4 regions of the Paenibacillus sp. CCS19 genome follow, and region 3 is predicted to be linked to each of the others. Evidence: riboswitches for the same ligand, from Rfam matches in the RefSeq annotation. Region 3 holds a riboswitch; each other region holds the start of a gene.
What was found. A riboswitch is a leader RNA that binds a small molecule or an ion and turns the genes downstream of it on or off. The one in region 3 is predicted to bind cyclic di-AMP.
Positions count from the first base shown of each region.

Region 1: another riboswitch for cyclic di-AMP. It lies ahead of SBI19_RS14370 (3D domain-containing protein); the one in region 3 lies ahead of SBI19_RS28790 (TrkH family potassium uptake protein).
Region 2: another riboswitch for cyclic di-AMP. It lies ahead of SBI19_RS23280 (resuscitation-promoting factor); the one in region 3 lies ahead of SBI19_RS28790 (TrkH family potassium uptake protein).
Region 4: another riboswitch for cyclic di-AMP. It lies ahead of SBI19_RS17235 (APC family permease); the one in region 3 lies ahead of SBI19_RS28790 (TrkH family potassium uptake protein).

Region 1 covers NZ_BTCK01000018.1:43,038-47,675, reverse strand. Annotated here, with positions in the region: gene SBI19_RS14380 (GDP-mannose 4,6-dehydratase) at 1-548, opposite strand, end outside; gene SBI19_RS14375 (mannose-1-phosphate guanylyltransferase) at 554-1,579, opposite strand; cyclic di-AMP (ydaO/yuaA leader) riboswitch at 1,872-2,052, shown strand; gene SBI19_RS14370 (3D domain-containing protein) at 2,063-2,752, shown strand; gene SBI19_RS14365 (polysaccharide deacetylase family protein) at 2,861-3,736, opposite strand; gene SBI19_RS14360 (sugar phosphate isomerase/epimerase family protein) at 3,859-4,638, opposite strand, start outside.
Region 2 covers NZ_BTCK01000042.1:42,071-46,708, forward strand. Annotated here, with positions in the region: gene rsmA (16S rRNA (adenine(1518)-N(6)/adenine(1519)-N(6))-dimethyltransferase RsmA) at 24-935, opposite strand; gene rnmV (ribonuclease M5) at 939-1,505, opposite strand; gene SBI19_RS23280 (resuscitation-promoting factor) at 1,627-2,778, opposite strand; cyclic di-AMP (ydaO/yuaA leader) riboswitch at 3,019-3,221, opposite strand; gene SBI19_RS23285 (TatD family hydrolase) at 3,402-4,187, opposite strand; gene SBI19_RS23290 (HD domain-containing protein) at 4,239-4,638, opposite strand, start outside.
Region 3 covers NZ_BTCK01000079.1:8,927-13,564, forward strand. Annotated here, with positions in the region: gene SBI19_RS28780 (ArsB/NhaD family transporter) at 1-566, opposite strand, end outside; gene SBI19_RS28785 (potassium channel family protein) at 611-1,270, opposite strand; gene SBI19_RS28790 (TrkH family potassium uptake protein) at 1,299-2,645, opposite strand; cyclic di-AMP (ydaO/yuaA leader) riboswitch at 2,725-2,930, opposite strand; gene SBI19_RS28795 (CPBP family intramembrane glutamic endopeptidase) at 3,258-4,638, shown strand, end outside.
Region 4 covers NZ_BTCK01000024.1:88,961-93,598, forward strand. Annotated here, with positions in the region: gene SBI19_RS17225 (class I SAM-dependent methyltransferase) at 480-1,049, opposite strand; gene SBI19_RS17230 (FixH family protein) at 1,277-1,675, shown strand; cyclic di-AMP (ydaO/yuaA leader) riboswitch at 1,858-2,014, shown strand; gene SBI19_RS17235 (APC family permease) at 2,109-3,935, shown strand; gene SBI19_RS17240 (PadR family transcriptional regulator) at 4,214-4,564, shown strand; gene SBI19_RS17245 (DUF2812 domain-containing protein) at 4,568-4,638, shown strand, end outside.

The sequences.
Region 1 (4,638 bases), on a different contig from region 3:
TCGTTCTGCCGAGGCCCGATATGATTAAACGTCCGCATCCGAACGATAGGTATGCCATACTGCCGGTAGTATTGCATGCCTAGAAAGTCCTGCGCGATTTTGCTGATGGCATAAGGATTCATCGGCCTTAGCGGGTTATTTTCCGTAACGGGAATCTCATTCGTGTGTACCTCGCCGTACGCCTCGCTTGATCCTGCGATGAGCACTTTGGTCGGAAGCTTATGAAGTCGAATCGCTTCGAGCAAGTGTACCTGACCTGCGACGTTATTATGGATCGTATCGCTGGGCGATGCCCATGAGGCGGGAACGAAGCTTTGCGCAGCCAGATGGAATAGATGATCGGGACGCTCGGCAGCAATGACTTCTTCGACGGCAGCGGCATCTCGAAGTTCGCACTCGATTAAGCGGATGTTCTTATTCGAGAGGGCGTCTTCTCCGTTATGCTGCCTGCAGCGGCAGGTGCCGGCGACTTCAATGCCTTCGCTTAGCAAATACGATGCAAGGTGGCCTCCGACAAAGCCGTTGATGCCCGTAATGAGAGCCTTCACTTGCATCACCTCATGGACTCGTTCAGCCAATATTTCAACCGAGGCTCTTCGGACCGATGGCAGACGAGCAGACCGTGCGGGGTGGAGACGACTATCAAGTCGGATACGCCGATAAGCAGCGTCTCCGTCTCGGAATAGACGGTGTTGCCTTCGCTTTCAAACAGCCGAATGGCGCCTTGTGCGACATTGCCAAGCGCATCAGACGGATGATGTCGGCGAAAAGCAGCCCATGATCCGATATCGTCCCAGCCGCAGTCGATTGGAATGCAGTGGATTTCGTCGGTTTTCTCGAGCACAGCGTAATCGATCGAGAGTTCGGGAATGTCTGCGTAGGCTAAGGCAGGATTGCCATCGTGTTCAATGAACGGCTGCCACAGCGCCGGTTCCTTCATGGCGATGTGATGCAAGATGGAGGAGGGACGCCATACAACGATGCCGCTGTTCCAATACACGTTGTGCTGTTGAATTAACTTCTCTGCCGTAGCGGCATCGGGTTTTTCTAAGAATCGTTTCACTTTATGCAGGGAATCCTCCGCATCCGACTGATCTTCATCGGCTTTGATCTCCATGTAGCCGAAGCCCGTGTCGGGGCGATCCGGCCGTATGCCAAGCGTGACAATCGAATTAACGGCAGTCGCAGCCTGTGCAGCTCGCTCGATGGCGGCGAGATAAACGTCATCGTCGGCGACATATTGATCTGCGGGTACGAATACGATCGGGCGATCATCGCCTTTGGCCAGCATGGTGTAAGCGGCATAGGCGATGCAGGCGGCCGTCCCTTTTTGCTCCGGCTCGGTGAAGATTTGTTCGGTGGATAAAGAGGGAAGTTGGCTGGTTACGAGCGGGACGTGCGCGGTAGGCGCTGCAATGAATAGACGTTCATCAGGCACCAGGCGCCGGAATCGGTCAACAGTCTGCTGGATGAGCGTAGGTCCCGAGCCGAATGACAGGAATTGCTTAGGTATTGTTTTGACGCTGCGGGGCCAGAACCGGGTACCTTTGCCGCCGGCCATGATCATGATGTTCATCATGTAATGCAACGACCTCCAATCACGAGCCATCCCGTGTAACGGGACAAACAGCTTCCATATACAAATGCTACGCCATTGTATTCAGGCAGGAATCGTGCCTGCAACGGCATTTGTACAAATATAAGACTTTACTAGCTTGCGGCTTCTTCGTTTCTGTAATTTCAACGGAATGAATGGCGATTTTTCCGCTAATGGGGAGGTGGCGGAAGGGTCATTTGCGGGCAGGCGGGAGTAGGATGGAACTTGTAGTGGCGGCAATTACCAGTTTCATGGGTGAGTTAAATGTGGTATTGTTTTACGCGAGCCGAAACTAACGTGCGGGGGAGATTCATGGTATTCAGATTGCCATAAAGGCGAGCTGAATCCTCGGGGTGAATCGCATAAGCAGCTGGCGGGCGCCAGTTGTTCGATGCGTAGGGTGACTCCTCATCCGAATCCGACAACTAACCTCGTAGGCGTATACAACAGGAGGATTCTAACTTAATGACACAGCTTACAGTGAAACCGTTTGCAAAATGTTTGAAGCAGTGGGCCCGCACAGCGGCTGCTGCTGCTCTTGGCATCTCGATCGCTTGGTCCGCATCCGCGGCATCCGCCGATGCAGCTTCCGTTCATGTGGCGACGAAGACAACGACGTTCTGGACGCTGTCCCAGTACTACGGATTGACGATGCAGCAGATTGCTTCAGCCAATCCGAGTGTGAATCCGAACAATATTATTGAAGGCCAGCGGCTGTCCATTCCCACGATAAGCAATACGTTTAAAGTGGCATCGGCGCCTGCGGCATCGGCAACAACAGCAAGCACAGTTAGCAACGACAGTGTGACAGTTGGCGGTAAGCAGTTTGATGTTTCGAAAACGATTCAAATGACGGCAACAGCTTATTCAGCGGATCCAGCAGAGAATGGCGGCTGGGGCGGACTTGATTACTTCGGTAATTCGCTTAAGGTAGGCACAGTAGCTGTCGATCCATCGAAGATCGCGCTAGGCACGAAGCTGTACATAGTCGGTTACGACTTTGCAGGACTTCCGACTGGAGGAATGATCGCTACCGCATTGGACGTAGGCAGTGCGATTAAGGGCAATCGCATCGATCTGTTCGTCCCAGGCACAGCAGCACAGGTGAGCGACTTCGGCATTCAGTATGTGAAGGTTTATGTACTGGAATCGTAATTATTAATTTGTTTATTGGCTCGCATGGCAGCAACAAGAAAGCGGAGATGCAATTATTGCATCTCCGCTTTCTTGTTGTTCGTGGCAGGTTGTACAGTTGTTGTTGACTTATCGCTGCTGCCAGCGGCCATCTGAGGAGCCGAGCATCTCTGGAATCGTCACGAGCTCGTATCCTTTGTTCCGCAGCATTCGGATAATAACAGGCAGCGCCTCGACGGTACCCGATAGATCCTGTGTACTGCCTCCGCCAGCATGCTGGAGAATGATCGAGCCTGGCTGGAGCGTCTTGCGGACGTTGATAATGACCGACCTGCTTCGCAAGCTTCGCCAATCGACGGAATCGACGTCCCAGTTCACAACAACGTAGCCGTTGCGCTTCGCCCACTGCACTTGAGCGGGTCTTATCTCGCCATAAGGCGGACGGATATAGCGCGGACTATATCCAACGAGAGGTGCAAGAATCGCATCTGTTCGAGCAATCTGGCGTTGATACTGTTCGGCGGTTAATTGCGAGAATACCGCATGGTTGTAAGAATGGTTGCCGACGGTGTGACCTTCTCGCTCCATTCGGCGAACGAGCTGCGGATAGCGCGTTGCCAGGGAACCGAGCACGAAGAACGTCGCTCTCACGTTATAACGCGCGAGTACATCGAGCACTTTGCCCGTATAGCGCGGATCCGGTACATCGTCGAACGTTAGCGCTGCTCGCCGCACACTGCGAGGACCATGCGTGACGAATGCGCCTGGATATCGCTTCTCCAGTGTAATCCAGCTCATAACGGCCTGCTTCCGCTGTTTCTTGCGGGGACGGGCGTACGAATTGTACTGCTCTGTCGATTGCATGGTCCGGCTGCTGTCGACTGAAGCTGCAGCGTGATCGCTTGGTGTTGGTTCGGCTTCGGACGGATAGGCTGAAGCATCAATCGGATTGGCAAGCAGAAGTGCAAGGACGAGCAGAATAACGATTCTAGATTGTCGTTTCATTGGACGTTCTCCCTTCAAAACGGAGGGGCGGAAAAGAATACAATCCTCGTTGTTTTCTCCGCGGAACGCCAATATTATGCATGCATATTAACGATGGGTCAGGCTTTGATCAGCGGGTTAAGTTATTGCACTTCTTCCCACCATGTATGCATTTGACGGACGAACAGCTGAAGCATCTCGCTGCTGTCGAACGCGCCGCTGAAATCTTCAATGCCGAACGCACCTTGATAGCCGACCGCCTTCAAGTCTGCTAACACACGTTTCCAAGGTACGATGCCACCTGCAACCGGCTGCCAGGCGCAATGCCAGGAAACAGGATCGAGTGGATCTGTGCTATCGGTTGCAGGCATCCAGCCAGCGTTCTTGACATGGACATGTGCCAAGTACGGACCGAGCAGCTCGAGCCCCATCCGATATTGCTCGAAGCCCTCGTGAACGAGGTTGCCTGGATCGTACAATACGCCAATTGCATCCGGGTCGCAGCCTTCAATCAGACGATGAGCTAGCGAAGCGCTAGGCGCGATTGTGTTGTGATGCGTCTCGACGAGACCCTTGATTCCGTATCGACGGGCCAACTTCTCAGCTTCTCGAATATATGCTCGCGCCTCTTGAAGCAGCTCGCCATATGGGCGGCTTCCATTGTAGCCGGGAACACCTAGTCGAATATACGATGCGCCAAGTGCAGACGCTATTGTCAGCATTCGCTCGGTTTCTTCCAGATCGCCGCAAGCCAAATAAGGGACGACCGCTAATGATTGAAGTCCATGCGCATCGGCAGCCGCTCGCAGCTCAGCGAGCGCTTCTGTTGAGCTGTCGGGGTCTATCGTGCACCGATTGTTGCCCCAGAAGGAAGGCGGATCATTCTTCACGCTATCGGATATGCGAGTGCATCGCCATTCGAT
Region 2 (4,638 bases), on a different contig from region 3:
GATCGGTGGCTAGCCGTGTAAACCTAACCTTGCAGGCCGAGGCCGGCTTCGTAAAGGGCAGTGCTTAGTTTGGCGAATTCGTCTAGGGAGAGCGTTTCGCCGCGGCGGCCTGGGTCGATGTCGATCTGCTCCAGCAGCGTAGTCAACGTTTCACGCTGGTCTTTGCCGAGCCAGGACGATAGGTTGTTCATGAGCGTCTTGCGGCGCTGTGCGAAGGATGACTGCACCACGCGGAAGAAATGCGCCTCGTCCGGCGTTTCGACAGCGGGCTTATCCCGCAGCGCCAGCTTGATCACTGCCGAATCGACATTGGGCTGCGGGATGAACACCGTATGCGGTACGATGCATACGATGCTCGGTACGCAGTAATATTGCACGGCGACGCTCAAGCTGCCATAATCCTTGCCGCCTGGCTTGGCCGCCATTCGGTCTGCAACTTCCTTCTGGATCATAACGACGATATTCTCCAGCGGCAGCCGTTCCTCTAGCAGCTTCATAAGAATCGGGGTTGTCACGTAGTAAGGTAGATTCGCCACTACGCTGACGCCTGACACATCATTGAAGCGCTCTGCGAACAGCTGATTCAGATCCAGCTTGAGCACGTCCGCATGAATAACCTCAACGTTATCTTCGCCTGCGAGCGTATCGCGCAGAATCGGAATGAGACGGTTGTCGATCTCTACTGCCGTCACCTTGCCAGCCGATTGAGCCAGATGCTGCGTGAGTGCGCCAATACCTGGTCCAATCTCGAGTGCACCTTTGGTCGAATCAAGCTCAGCAGCCGACACGATTTTGTGCAGGATGTTCTGGTCGATTAGAAAGTTCTGTCCAAGACTCTTCTTGAACTCGAAGCCGTATTTCTTCACGATATCGCGTGTCCGCGAAGGGGTAGCTACCTCTACCGCCGTATTCTTCTTCTGTTCATTGCTGCTCATTAACTAGCCACGCTCCTGTTCCAGCTGCTGTTCCATTTGCCGCCATGCTTCTATAAACTCCGTCTTCGTAATTCGGAAGCTGACGCATCGTTTGTAGAAGGTTTTGCCGTTCGCATAACCGATTCCGAGCAGCTTGCCAATTACCTCTCGACGCTCAGACGCCTGAGGATGAACGGTAAGTCCCGCTTCTATAATATCGTCCCAAGTTACTTCGACCGATCCGCCTTCTCCTGCCAGCTGCTCCGTTCGCACATTAGCCAGCGCTTTGCGAATGGCTTCCGGCGATGCATTTTCGACACCGATATCGCCTTTGTACATCGCTTCCTCCTGAGGAAGAAACGCATGCTTGCAGCCGGGAACACGCTGCGCGACGATACGCCGAATGCGTTCACCTGCATGATCCGGATCTGTAAAAATAATAACGCCGCGGCGTTCCATAGCAAGCTCAACCCGCTTCAGCACCTGTTCGCCGATCGCAGAGCCGCCGGTTTCTATTGTATCTGCCTCGACAGCGCGCTTAATAGCCGTCGTATCGTCTTTGCCTTCAACCACAATTATTTCTTTAATCATCTTGCGCCATTCCTTCCCGCGAGCATACAAAAAGAAGAGGCATCGCCTCTTCTTATGATGGCATATTTGGCTGTGAATTACGATACATATCTGATACTGCTATCGGATAACGCGACACCCACTAGCTGGAGGACGGTTTGTTAGGCCCGATGATGTACACCGTATAGCCTTTCTTCGAACCGAACTCTTCCGCGTAGTCTTCGCTCTCGTAATAAACGTCGATCTTGTTTCCTTTAACCGCGCTTCCCTTATCCTCCGCACGACGGAATCCGATGCCTTCGATGTATACCCACCAACCGATCGGAATAACGTTAGGGTCAACGGCAATCGTCCGTCCTTCCTTCACTTTCGTGCCGGAAGCGGTAATGCCGTATTGCGGATGGTTCGCGCTCTTGCCCGTCGACTTCACGCCGGCGGAATAGGCCGTAAGCGTAACATTCTTCAGCACTTTCTTCGCCTTGAAGGAAATGCCTTTCAAAGATACCGTCTGCGGGCCGCTCGAAGCCTTGGCCGATAATGTCGTAACCTTCGGCTGCGCCTTCTTCGTACCGACAGCAACCACTTGGCTAACCGCCGGCCGCTGTACGGCTTTCTCGACGAGCGCTGTCGATACGAGCTTGCCGTCCTCGTACACGCTCTCGAATTGTTTCACAACGACACCATCAGTGCCGCTCTTAACCGTCTTCTCCTTACCCTGCTCAAGGGTAGGATCTTCTTGCTTCACGATCGTGAAAGGAACCGTATGCTGGGAGCTCGTTACTTTACGCTCCACACGTACGACCTTCACCGCCATGTTCGGTGTCAGGTCAGCCGTCAGCGCCGGATATACTTTGTCGTAGCTACGAACCGGAATATTTAATTCCTCGATCGCCGCTTGCACGGTATCCTCGGTCGTGTACACAGTCCAAGTCTTGCCATCAGCTGTTACGGTCACTGGATTCGCCGTGTCGATGACGACACGATCTCCATCCTTAATCGCTGCATTCAAAGGGATCGACACCTTATCATGCGGCCCAACCGTAATAGCTTGTTCATCCAGTAGGCGTTGCAGGACCCATTGCTTCGTTTTCACGATGCTCTCTTGTCCATTCACTACTACGGAGACGCTTCTCTCAGCCGTTCCGTACAACAACACCAATAACATGAAAGTCATAGCGATTGAGATAATTATACTCAATGTGATTAACCGCACGTTTTCATGCTTCCATCGCAATGCGAATGACATGCTGGATGATCGTTTCCCATGGGTGTCCTCTTGCGGAATTACGCCCACTTCTTCGGTCCTCCTTCAAAGTCCCGCCGTCGAGTGTTTCGCATGATACAATTGACGCGACTATAGTATATTGGCATGACGAATCATGCTATCCAGTCCCTCTCACCTTCACCTCCATTGCTAACCCTATGTCGACGTAAACTTCTTTATTCGAAAAGAAAAGAAGCCATCGACAGAGGATCATCTGCTTCGTGGCTTCCCGTTTGGTCGCGACTAAACATGGAAAGTGGGATTCGAAGGTTGATCTCTCTATTTCGCTTACGAGGTTAGCTGTCGGGTTCGGGCAAGAGAGTTGCCCTATCGTCACATTGCAGCGGATCGACCGCTATGCAATGCTTCCAAATTCACCCCATCGGTTATGCTTCCATGCGCACAAATCACTGTGCAGCATTTCCACATATGGTTCCCCCGTTCTCCGTTAGGAGATTAAGCGTACTACTGGAAATCCAATACATTGTGTAAGTTCTGAAATGAATCATACCCCGTGTTCGCATGCATTGTAAAGAACAGATAAAAGACGATTTAAACGATATTTAAGGAAATTCAGCGAAAAGAGAAGCGGTTTTGGGGACAAAATCAACTTTTATCACGCGTAAGGTCCCGATTCCTCACGATTTCAGCCATTATTGATCAAAACGGAAACATTTTCTAGCGTTTAGAGACGTTAAATATCCAATTTCTTCAACGCTCATTCCTTTAATTGCCGCAGCGGCATCAGCTACCAGTGCGACATAGGAGGACTCATTTCTCTTCCCTCTATAAGGGTGCGGTGCCAAATAAGGGGAGTCCGTTTCGATGAGCAGACGGTCGTCCGGCACTCGTGAAAGCACTTCCTTTGGAACCCTTGCATTGGTAAATGAAACCGGTCCGCCGAACGAAATATAGAAGTTCATATCGAGACAAGCTTTGGCCGTTTCCCAGCTGCCGGAGAAGCAGTGCATAATGCCTCCGACCTCTTCCGCCTTCTCTTCCTTCAATATACGTACGACGTCCTCCGAAGCATCTCGGTTATGAATGACGATCGGTTTACCGACTTTGCGCGCCAGACGGATCTGCTCGCGGAATACGCGATGCTGGACATCCTTCGGTGAAGTATCCCAGTGGTAATCGAGACCGATTTCACCGATAGCCACAACCTTCGGATGCGACATCAGCGACTCGATCCATTCGAGATCTCCCTCCTGCATATGGATGCTCTCAACAGGGTGCCAGCCAACAGCCGCATAGATAAAATCATGCTTTTCCGCCAATGCCATCGTCGTCGGAATCGTTTCGCGGTCAAACCCGATATTCACCATAATTTCGACACCCGCTTCTCTTGCTCGTGCGATAACTTCCTCACGGTCATTGTCGAATTTGTGATTGTCCAAGTGCGTATGCGTATCAATTAATGTAACTTTTCCGTTCATGTTGTCTTACTTTCTCCTTCCTATATATAAAACGTTTATTTTCTTCGAGTTCTAATAGCCAAAAATCGCGCGTATGCGGGCGTCGAGCCTATGCGCAACCGGACGCAGCAGATCGTCTGGGAAATACCAGCGATGCTTGTCCTGATGCAAGCCGGTCAGCGAACGAATAATATCCGAACGGGCCGAAATTTCCGATAAACCACCCTCCGAGTCAAGCAGCAGAATCGGCGGCTTGTCGCTGTTCTTCTTCCCATTACCCGCATCGGGCCGGTACACATCATAAGGAAGGTCGAATGGGAAATCAACCTCGAGATGGTAGTCGGGATGCAGGCCCGCTTGACGCAGCTGCTGCCTCGCTTCTTCGAAGAGGGCATCATTATGATCGCTTACAATGACTTCTTTATACAACCGCCTATGTAGGAACCTGCGGCACAGATCCGACAGCCATTCA
Region 3 (4,638 bases):
ATGTAGCTTGCCATGACGATGACGACAATTGGCGCCAAATTCGTAATGAACGCCATAAACGTCAATTCCTCAACAGCGCTGCCGATCATAATATTCGGCGGGTCGCCGATGAGCGTTGCCGTCCCCCCCACATTCGATGCGAGAATCTGACTGATAAGAAACGGAAACGGGGATACGGCTAACTGGCGCGTAATGCTAAACGTAACTGGCACGATAAGCAGTACTGTCGTTACATTATCGAGAAAAGCAGAGGCAGCTGCCGTTATGACGGCAAGCGATATCAGGATTCGAATCGGACTGCCCTTTGCTTTCTTCGCAGCCTTAATCGCAATGTACTTGAACAAGCCTGTATCCGCTGTGATCGATACGATGATCATCATACCGATGAGCAGCCCCAGCGTATTGAAGTCGATATGATGAAGCGCCGTTTCCTGATCGACAATACCGACTGCAACCATCAGCAATCCGCCAATCATGGCGAGTATCGTACGATGAATTTTCTCTGAAATAATAAACCCGTATGCTAACAGAAAGATTGCAATAGCAAGTAATGCTTGATGTGACATAATTTCCTCCAGCAGCTAACGCGCTTTGAGTGCGTGGAATGAAGCTATCGCACGATCGCCTCTTCGAATTGTTCGATTTGTTTGTTCGTGCCGATGACGACCATAACGTCTTTCTCCGCCAATACTTCATTGGCAGTTGGCGCGATAATGACGCCGCCTTTGGGCTTATTGATCGCGACGATGCTGCAGCCATAACGCGCTCTCGTATTAATATCCTGCAGCGACTTGCCATTGAGGCAGTTCGGTACCGCAAGCTCCGCGATCGTATAGTCCTTAGACAGTTCAATGTAGTCGAGCAGATTCGGCGACACAAGCTGATGCGCAACACGGATGCCCATATCCCGTTCTGGATAGATAACGCGGTCAACCCCAAGCTTCTCCAATACTCGGCCATGCAATTCGCTTAATGCCTTCGCAACAACCGACTTTACGCCAATGTCCTTCAATTGAATCGTAGCCAGTATGCTCGATTGAATATCATCGCCGATGGCAACGATACCGCAGTCGAAGTTGCGAACACCTAGTGCGCGCAGCGTCTCCTCATCTGTCGCATCTGCGGCTACGACGTGTGTCAACACACGGCTCATGTCATCGACCGTCTCTTCATTCTTGTCGATGCCGAGTACCTCATAGCCCAGTTGGACAAGCTCCTTGCCAAGGCTGGAGCCGAAGCGGCCCAGACCGATAATAACGAATTGTTTCATTTGGTTTCTCCTACCTCTTATCTATTTATTAACCAATAATGATTTTGCCTTCTGGATGACGGTACAGATCCTTCTCTGCCTTCGGCCCAAGCGCGTACGCAAGTGTAAGTGGTCCAAGCCGGCCAGCAAACATCGTAAGGCTTATTATTATTTTGCCAAAATCACTAAGCGATGGCGTGATGCCTGTAGACAAGCCTACCGTGCCGAAAGCTGATGTCGCCTCGAACAGCAGCCGTAGGAACTCCCGGTCTTCCGTTGCCGACAACAACATGGTGACGACAATGACAAGCACGAGCGACAGCATCGTAATGGTCAACGCCTTGAAGATCCTCTCGCGTGCCAGACGGAATTTGAACAATACGATATCTTCCTTGCCGCGGATCATCGCAATCACGGCGCCGATCAGCGTTGTGAAGGTCGTCGTCTTGATGCCGCCGCCAGTCGAGCCAGGCGATGCGCCGATAAACATCAGGATGACCATGAAGAAGATGGTTGCCTGCCGCATGACGCCGATATCGATCGTATTCGCACCTGCAGTGCGCGGCGTAACGGACTGGAACATGGCGGCCCATATCTTGGCTCCCCAATCCAGCGATCCCAAGGTCTGTTTATTAGAGAACTCGAAGATGAAGATGACGATCGTACCAATGACGAGCAGAAAGCCTGTCATGGTGAGTACAACCTTAGAATGCAGCGACAGCCTTTTGTTGTTACGGTATTCAATCAGATCGGACATAACGACGAAGCCAAGTCCACCAAGAATAATAAGTCCCATTGCGGTTATGTTCACGATCGGGTCCCCGACATACATGGTCAAGCTTCGGAACCCGCCGAATAAGTCGAAGCCAGCATTGTTAAACATGGAAATTGCATGCCATATCCCATAGTAGATGGCTCGGCCCAGCGGCATATCTGCAGCGAACCGAATGGCGAACAGTACAGCGCCTGTTCCCTCAATGGCGAGCGAATAAACGATCACCTTGCGGATCAGCCTTACGATCCCTTCCATGTTCGACTGATTCATTGCTTCCTGGAGCACAAGTCGTTCCTTCAGCGAGATTCGCTTACGCAGCACGAGCGCGATTAACGTCGCCATTGTCATGAAGCCTAAACCGCCAATCTGGATTAATACAATAAGAACGATTTGGCCAAATGTAGTAAAATGCGTGCCGGTATCAACCACAACGAGTCCCGTCACACAGGTTGCAGATGTTGCGGTGAATACGGCGTCCAAGTAGCGCAAATATTGTCCGTCCGTATTGGAGATCGGAAGGGAGAGCAGCAGTCCGCCCAGCAAAATAATTAGCGCGAAACCCGTTACCAGAATGCGCGGCGGCGACCAATTGAACAGCTTTCTTTTGTTAACCTTGTGCATCATTATCCTCTCCATATCCCATGAACAGACTTGTCTAAGCGCACAAAAAAGACATTGGAAACCCAATGCCGTCTGCGATGAGTTCTGTCCATGCAGCCTACGAGGTTAGCTGTCGGATTCGGGCCCGGATAGATCGCCCTATCAGCTTGAGGCAAGGCACTTCGACCTCCCTTATGCTGAATTCACCCCAAGTTGCCGCGTACGGCCGATGAATCGGCAGCGTCTGCATAGACGGCAACAGTATGGTTCCCCCGTTTTCCTTCGGAAATTCGGCTGTTGAATATTTGATTAATGTTAAGCAATGTATCAAATTATATAGCGAATAGGAGAACGACACCAACAAGGATTTACCTCCAATTGAGGCGATTTACACCGAAAAAAAACGAATCTATGCGGCAAGCTTGTCATTAGCTGGACGCTGATCGTTATTTTACGCGCTTGCGACTGTTATCTGCTTTTTTTCAGCGTCTCGATCGAGACATTGGCTCGGCCAAGCGATCATATGCTAAAGTAGCAAGGTGAAACGGCGTCACCGACAACCTCATACGAAGTAAAAGTTTCATTCCGAAGCGATACAAGCCGCTGCCGCTAACGGCATACAAGGAGGGCCTTATGTCTGATTATCCGCTGCTGCCGCAGCGCATTCCCCGCTCGATCATGTTCGTCGGCCTGCTTGGCCTCATTATTTTCCTGCTGCTGCAAATCGTACCGCTCTTCGTTCCTTCATCCGACAGCGGAAACGCGGAATCATCTCCAGTCTTAACACGCGAAGAGGCCGCCGCCAAAGCAATCGCCTTCGCCAAGTCCAGATTCAACGAGCCAATCAGCGGCACGCATACCGTACATCAGTCTGACAGCATGCTGTACGGCTATTTATCGAAGGAACACCAGCTCGACACCTATGGCAAAACCTACGACAGCAAGTTTCCGACCGATACGTTCCAGACCGAGCTTACGATGAATTCCGGCACATTGTTCGTTCAGGTACATATGGAGAACGGACAAGTAACCGGCTGGACATACTTGCCTGCGAATACGGGAACGAAGGCCAAAGACCGCTATCTGTCGGACTGGTCCCGATTGATGACCGCACGTCAAGCGGCTGTATCCACCAGCGGCTTCCGCCTCTCCGACTTGAAAGATGCGAAAGTAGCTGGCAATGTCGTCACGATCCAGCCTAAAGGCTATTCCATCGGTGATGCTGCGCTAACGGTTAAAGTAACGGTTGATTGGCCCGCTTCGGCTTCCAAGCCGGTTATTATGAAATACGACCCTAAATTCCGTGCGCCTGACAGCTACACATCATACGTTCAGAAGCAGAAAAATCTGGCAAGCACGTTGTCTCTGTACGGCAGCATGCTGATGAATGCTCTGTTGTTTCTGCTGGCTATTATAACGGCAATTCGTATTCGCAAAATCGCTTTGTTCCGCCGCGGCCTGGCGCTCTGCCTGCTGTTCCTCGGCTTCTATATCGTGAATAACTACAACATGGCTGACGGCATCCGCGCGACGCTTGGCGCACGTCCGAATACAGAGGCGCTGACGGCTGGCGGCCTCATCATCTCCAACATCTTCACCGTGCTCATGGGACTTGCCATCTGGTTCAGTCTTGTCAGCGGGGACGGCTTATGGCGCAGGCTCGGTAAGCCGCTATGGCTTCGCTACGGTGAGCAGGGATATGGCAGTCACGTATGGCGATCGATGAAAATATCGTATCCTCTCGCTTTCGCGCTGCTGGGCGCACAGACGATTCTGCTCCTAGGTCTGGATAGGTCCATCGGCTCGTGGTCGACGACAAGCGTTGAATCTTCGCCTTATAATATGATGCTGCCGCTGCTATTCCCGCTGCTCGCTTGGTGCGCGGCGATTTCAGAAGAAGCGTTGTATCGATTGTTCGGTATCGCCGTCTTCGAGCGGCTGTTCAAGCGGCGATTCTTAGGCTGTCTGGTGCCGACGATTATTTGGGCGCTGGGGCATGTGTCGTATCCGGTGT
Region 4 (4,638 bases), on a different contig from region 3:
ATCGTATGTAGAACGAGAGTAAGCGTGGTTTGCCCACACCTATATGTACACGAACGCTGCTCAGCGTGCGCTAAGTGTGACATATCCCCACATAGCACACATCTGCCGTGGTGATATCGTAAGTAGAGTGAGAATAAGTGTGGTTTGCCCACACCTATATGTACACGAACGCTGCTCAGCGTGCGCTAAGCGTGGCCTATCCCCACTTAGCACACACCTGCCGAGGTGATATTGTATGTAGACCCAGACTAAGTGTGGTTTACCCACACCTATATGAACACGAACGCTGCTCAGCGTGCGCTAAGCGTGGCCAATCCCCACTTAGCACACACCTGCCGTGGTGATATCGTATATAGAGCGAGGATAAGCGTGGTTTACACGCACCTCAATGCTCGAAAGTACTGCCCAGAGAGATAAGTGTGTGTTTACCTCGCTAACTTCCTCTCCATTGAGATAGTTTCCCCCTCATATGTCGATCTTCAGCGATCATCCGGCTTCCTCGCATCCACAATAAGCGAGACGAAGCCAAGCTTGCCCTCTTGATTGCGGTGGTCATAACGAAGAGAACGGTAGATGAAGCCCTTCTCGGCATCCCACTCCTCGTAATGGAATTGACCATCCTCATCGCAATACTCGAGCAGACGCACCTCGAATCCAGCGGCTTCGAACATGGCGGTCAGCGTCCGATAGTTATGAACGATGCGGTGGCTGGCGGCAGGATGGTCGGCAGGGCCAGGTCCGCCGATTTGCACGATCCGCTGGTAATTCTCATCTGCAAAATACCCGTCCGGCACGGCGCAGCGCACATAACCGCCTGGCTTCAAATATTCGAAGCAGACACGCGCTGCCTGAACGCCTTCTTCGAAGTTGAGATGCTCCCAAACATGTTCGGCTAGTATAGCCGACAGGGAAGCAGACCGGAACTTAGCAGCCCAATCGTCACGCCGCAGCAGATCTAGCTCGGATTGCTGCGTCAGCAGCCAATCCGGATTGTTATTCGAAGCTCCTGCGCCGATTACGACGCGAATGGGTTCAGATGAGGGTGGCATGTGGCGGCGACCTCCTTATTTTTGACAATAGTATAGAAGATGCCATGGTGTACACTGAATGGTCTAATGTGACGAGCGTATGCCATTATGTTACTTCAGGAAGGTGACTTCGCGCACATTGTGACCCTAGTCACGGAATGGTCAAATTTGACGATCTCGTTACTTTCCAACTAGCTGTACCGATCTGGGGGTATAATGTTGGTGCATAGCAATAGGAGGAAGGACGGATGGCAATGAAATCGACAAGATGGCTGACGATTGCAGTTATATTGGTACTCGTATGGGGCTTGGCAGGATGCGGAGCGGCAGCGCAGGAAGGGGAAGTCGATCCGAAGGATGTGACGGTCGAGTTCGCGAGCGATCCGGCGGTAGTGAAGGCCAATGAGGCGGTCAAGCTGATCGTACAGACGACGGGACTGAGCGCTGATATAACGCCAGATATTCAGGTCGACATTCGCAAGCCGGATAACAAAGGACTGCCTGAATATGTGAAGACGACCGAGGCAGGGGATGGTCAGTATGTAACGAATTATACGTTTGAAGCGCCGGGAACCTATACGATCTATCTTCATGTGATGCAAGGCGAACTTCATATCACGAAGAAGAAAAAACTCGATGTGCAATAACTGTACGGTCGACTGAATTGTGTGACAATATGCGCAAGCACGAGATAATGACAGCTCTAGCTTAAATAATCGACAAGACACACCATAGCAAGCGTTTACATTCTTGCAGCTACAATCATTCTTATCTTTTTTGCCCCAAAACGCGATTTTACAGCAATAGGTGATGGCGTTATGATTAGCGCATCACATATTCGCTGAATTTCTGAAAGGAAAACGGGGGAACCAACGGCGCTCATGCAGCATAATGGCGCCCGGGGTGAATCGGTGTTCACGCACCGTAGGGCGACTTCAACCGCCCGAATCCGACAGCTAACCTCGTAAGCGTTGTTGAGGGGGGACACGACTTCGGTTATTGATAACCGCAAGGAGAAGCCTTGCGGTTTTTTGCTGCGCAAAAATAGAGAAATGCAAGAAAGTCGTGGGGGGATTGCTCGTGATTGCAAGTCTAAAACGCGTCATAATCGGACGCCCGCTCAAGTCGACCGAGCTCGGCGAACAGCGGTTGAACAAAACGAAAGCTTTGGCTATCCTGTCATCGGACGCGTTGTCGTCGGTGGCTTATGGCCCTGAACAAATATTAATCGCACTCGTTGCGGTTAGTATGACCGCTTTCTGGTATTCGATTCCGATCGGCATCGGCGTTCTGGTGCTGTTGACCGCACTTATTTTATCGTATCGGCAAATTATATTCGCTTATCCGCATGGCGGCGGCGCTTATGTCGTCTCGAAGCAAAATCTCGGCAAATACCCAGGGCTGGTGGCGGGCGTATCGCTGCTGGTCGATTATATTCTGACTGTTGCGGTTAGTGTGTCGGCAGGTACAGATGCGATTACATCGGCGTTCCCGAGTTTGCACGAACACACCGTTCTAATAGCTATCATATTCGTTCTGCTCATCACGCTGCTCAATCTGCGCGGCGTAACGGAATCCGCGTCCATTCTGGCGTATCCGGTTTATCTGTTCGTGCTGGCGCTGTTCATTCTGATCGGGGCGGGCTTGTACAATATCGCAACGGGCGGCGTGGCGCCTGAGCTTCATGCGCCGATGGGCACGCATGTCGCGGGAATCAGCTTGTTCCTGCTGCTCAAGGCATTCGCATCCGGCAGCTCGGCGTTGACGGGCGTCGAGGCGATCTCGAACGCGATCCCGAACTTCAAGTCGCCGGAGCCGAACAATGCGGCGAAGACGTTGTCCGCAATGGGTGTGCTGCTGGCTGTGTTGTTTGCGGGTATCGTCTTCCTGGCTTACTACTACGGCATTTCGCCGAAGGCTGAAGTCACCGTCGTGTCGCAGATTGCGGAGGATACGTTCGGACGTCATTTCATGTACTTCTTCATCCAAGGCACAACGGCACTCATTCTGGTGCTTGCGGCGAATACGGGCTACTCGGCGTTCCCGCTGTTGGCGGTCAACCTTGCCAAAGATAAGTTCATTCCGCGCATGTTCACGGCTCGGGGCGACCGTCTTGGTTACTCCAACGGCATTATTAGCTTGGCCGTACTGTCGATCCTGCTGATCATCCTGTTCAAAGGGCAGACGGATCAATTGATTCCGCTCTATGCGGTTGGCGTATTCATTCCGTTCACGTTGTCGCAGACAGGGATGATGGTGAAGTGGATTCGCGAGAAGCCGAAAGGCTGGGTGACGAAGCTGACGATTAACGGCGTCGGCGCGCTGATCAGCTTTACGGTGTCGATTATTTTCTTCCTGACGAAGTTCTCGCATGTATGGCCGATTCTCATCTTCCTGCCGGTGCTTATCTTCGTTCTGCATCGCATCAACAAGCACTATGAAGCGATTGGCGAACAGCTGAGCCGCGCGACGAGCGAACCGGTCTTGCCGATTGAAGGCAATGTCATCATTCTTCCGGTATCGGGCATTACGCATGTCGTGGAGCAATCGCTCAAATATGCCAAATCGCTGGGGCCGGCACAGATCATTGCCGTCTATATCCCGTTCGAGCGGGATGAGGAAGCGATCTTCGAGCGCAAATGGGAGGACTTCATGCCGGATGTTCGACTCGTTACGCTGCATTCTCCATATCGGAGCATCGTTCAACCGCTGCTGAAGTTCGTTGATACGGTTGAGCGGAAGGCGAAGGAATCGAATCATCAGGTAACGGTCATCATTCCGCAGTTCATACCGAAGAAAGGCTGGCACAACATCCTGCACAACCAGACCAGCTTCTATCTGCGCACTCGGCTGCTGTACCACTCCAGCGTCGTCCTTACGACGGTGCCTTATCATTTGAAAAAGTAAGCTCTTGTTACGATCAACTAACCATACACAAGGCCATCCTTTATCGAAGGATGGCCTTGTTGCGTTTATCGTTGCCTTTCAATCAGATTGTCCAGGAAGAGTGGAGAAAGCCTGTTTGCCAACCTCATACATGGAACTCGTTGACATACAAGTTTGCTAATGATACTATATCGATGTACGATATATCGATAGTAGATATAACGTACGTCAATATATAGGTGAACGATCTACTATACGGTAGACCATTGCATTGAACGCTATGAATAAGAGGTGAGGGCATGAAGGATTCCGTGCAGGATTTGCTTCCGCTGACGGAGGCGTATTTTTATATACTGGTTACTTTGTATCGAGCGGACGCACACGGTTATGCCATGATGCAGGATGTTGAGCAGATGAGCGGCGGCCGCGTAAGGATCGGAGCGGGGACGTTGTATACGGCGCTTAGTACGCTGCAGAAGAAAGGACTTATTGATTTTTCCCAAGAGGCGGATAGTACCGATTCGAGGCGGAAGCTGTATGCCATAACAGATAAAGGCCGCGATGTATTAAAGGGTGAGATGGTTCGGTTGGAGGAGCTGCTGCACCATGCTAGGCTGGCAGTCGATCAGACGAATGAAGGAGGAGCATAACCAATGACGCTATCTTCTGCAGATCAATTTGTCACGAGAACCAGGTTGTCTTTCGTGTGGAACTACGAGAAGGA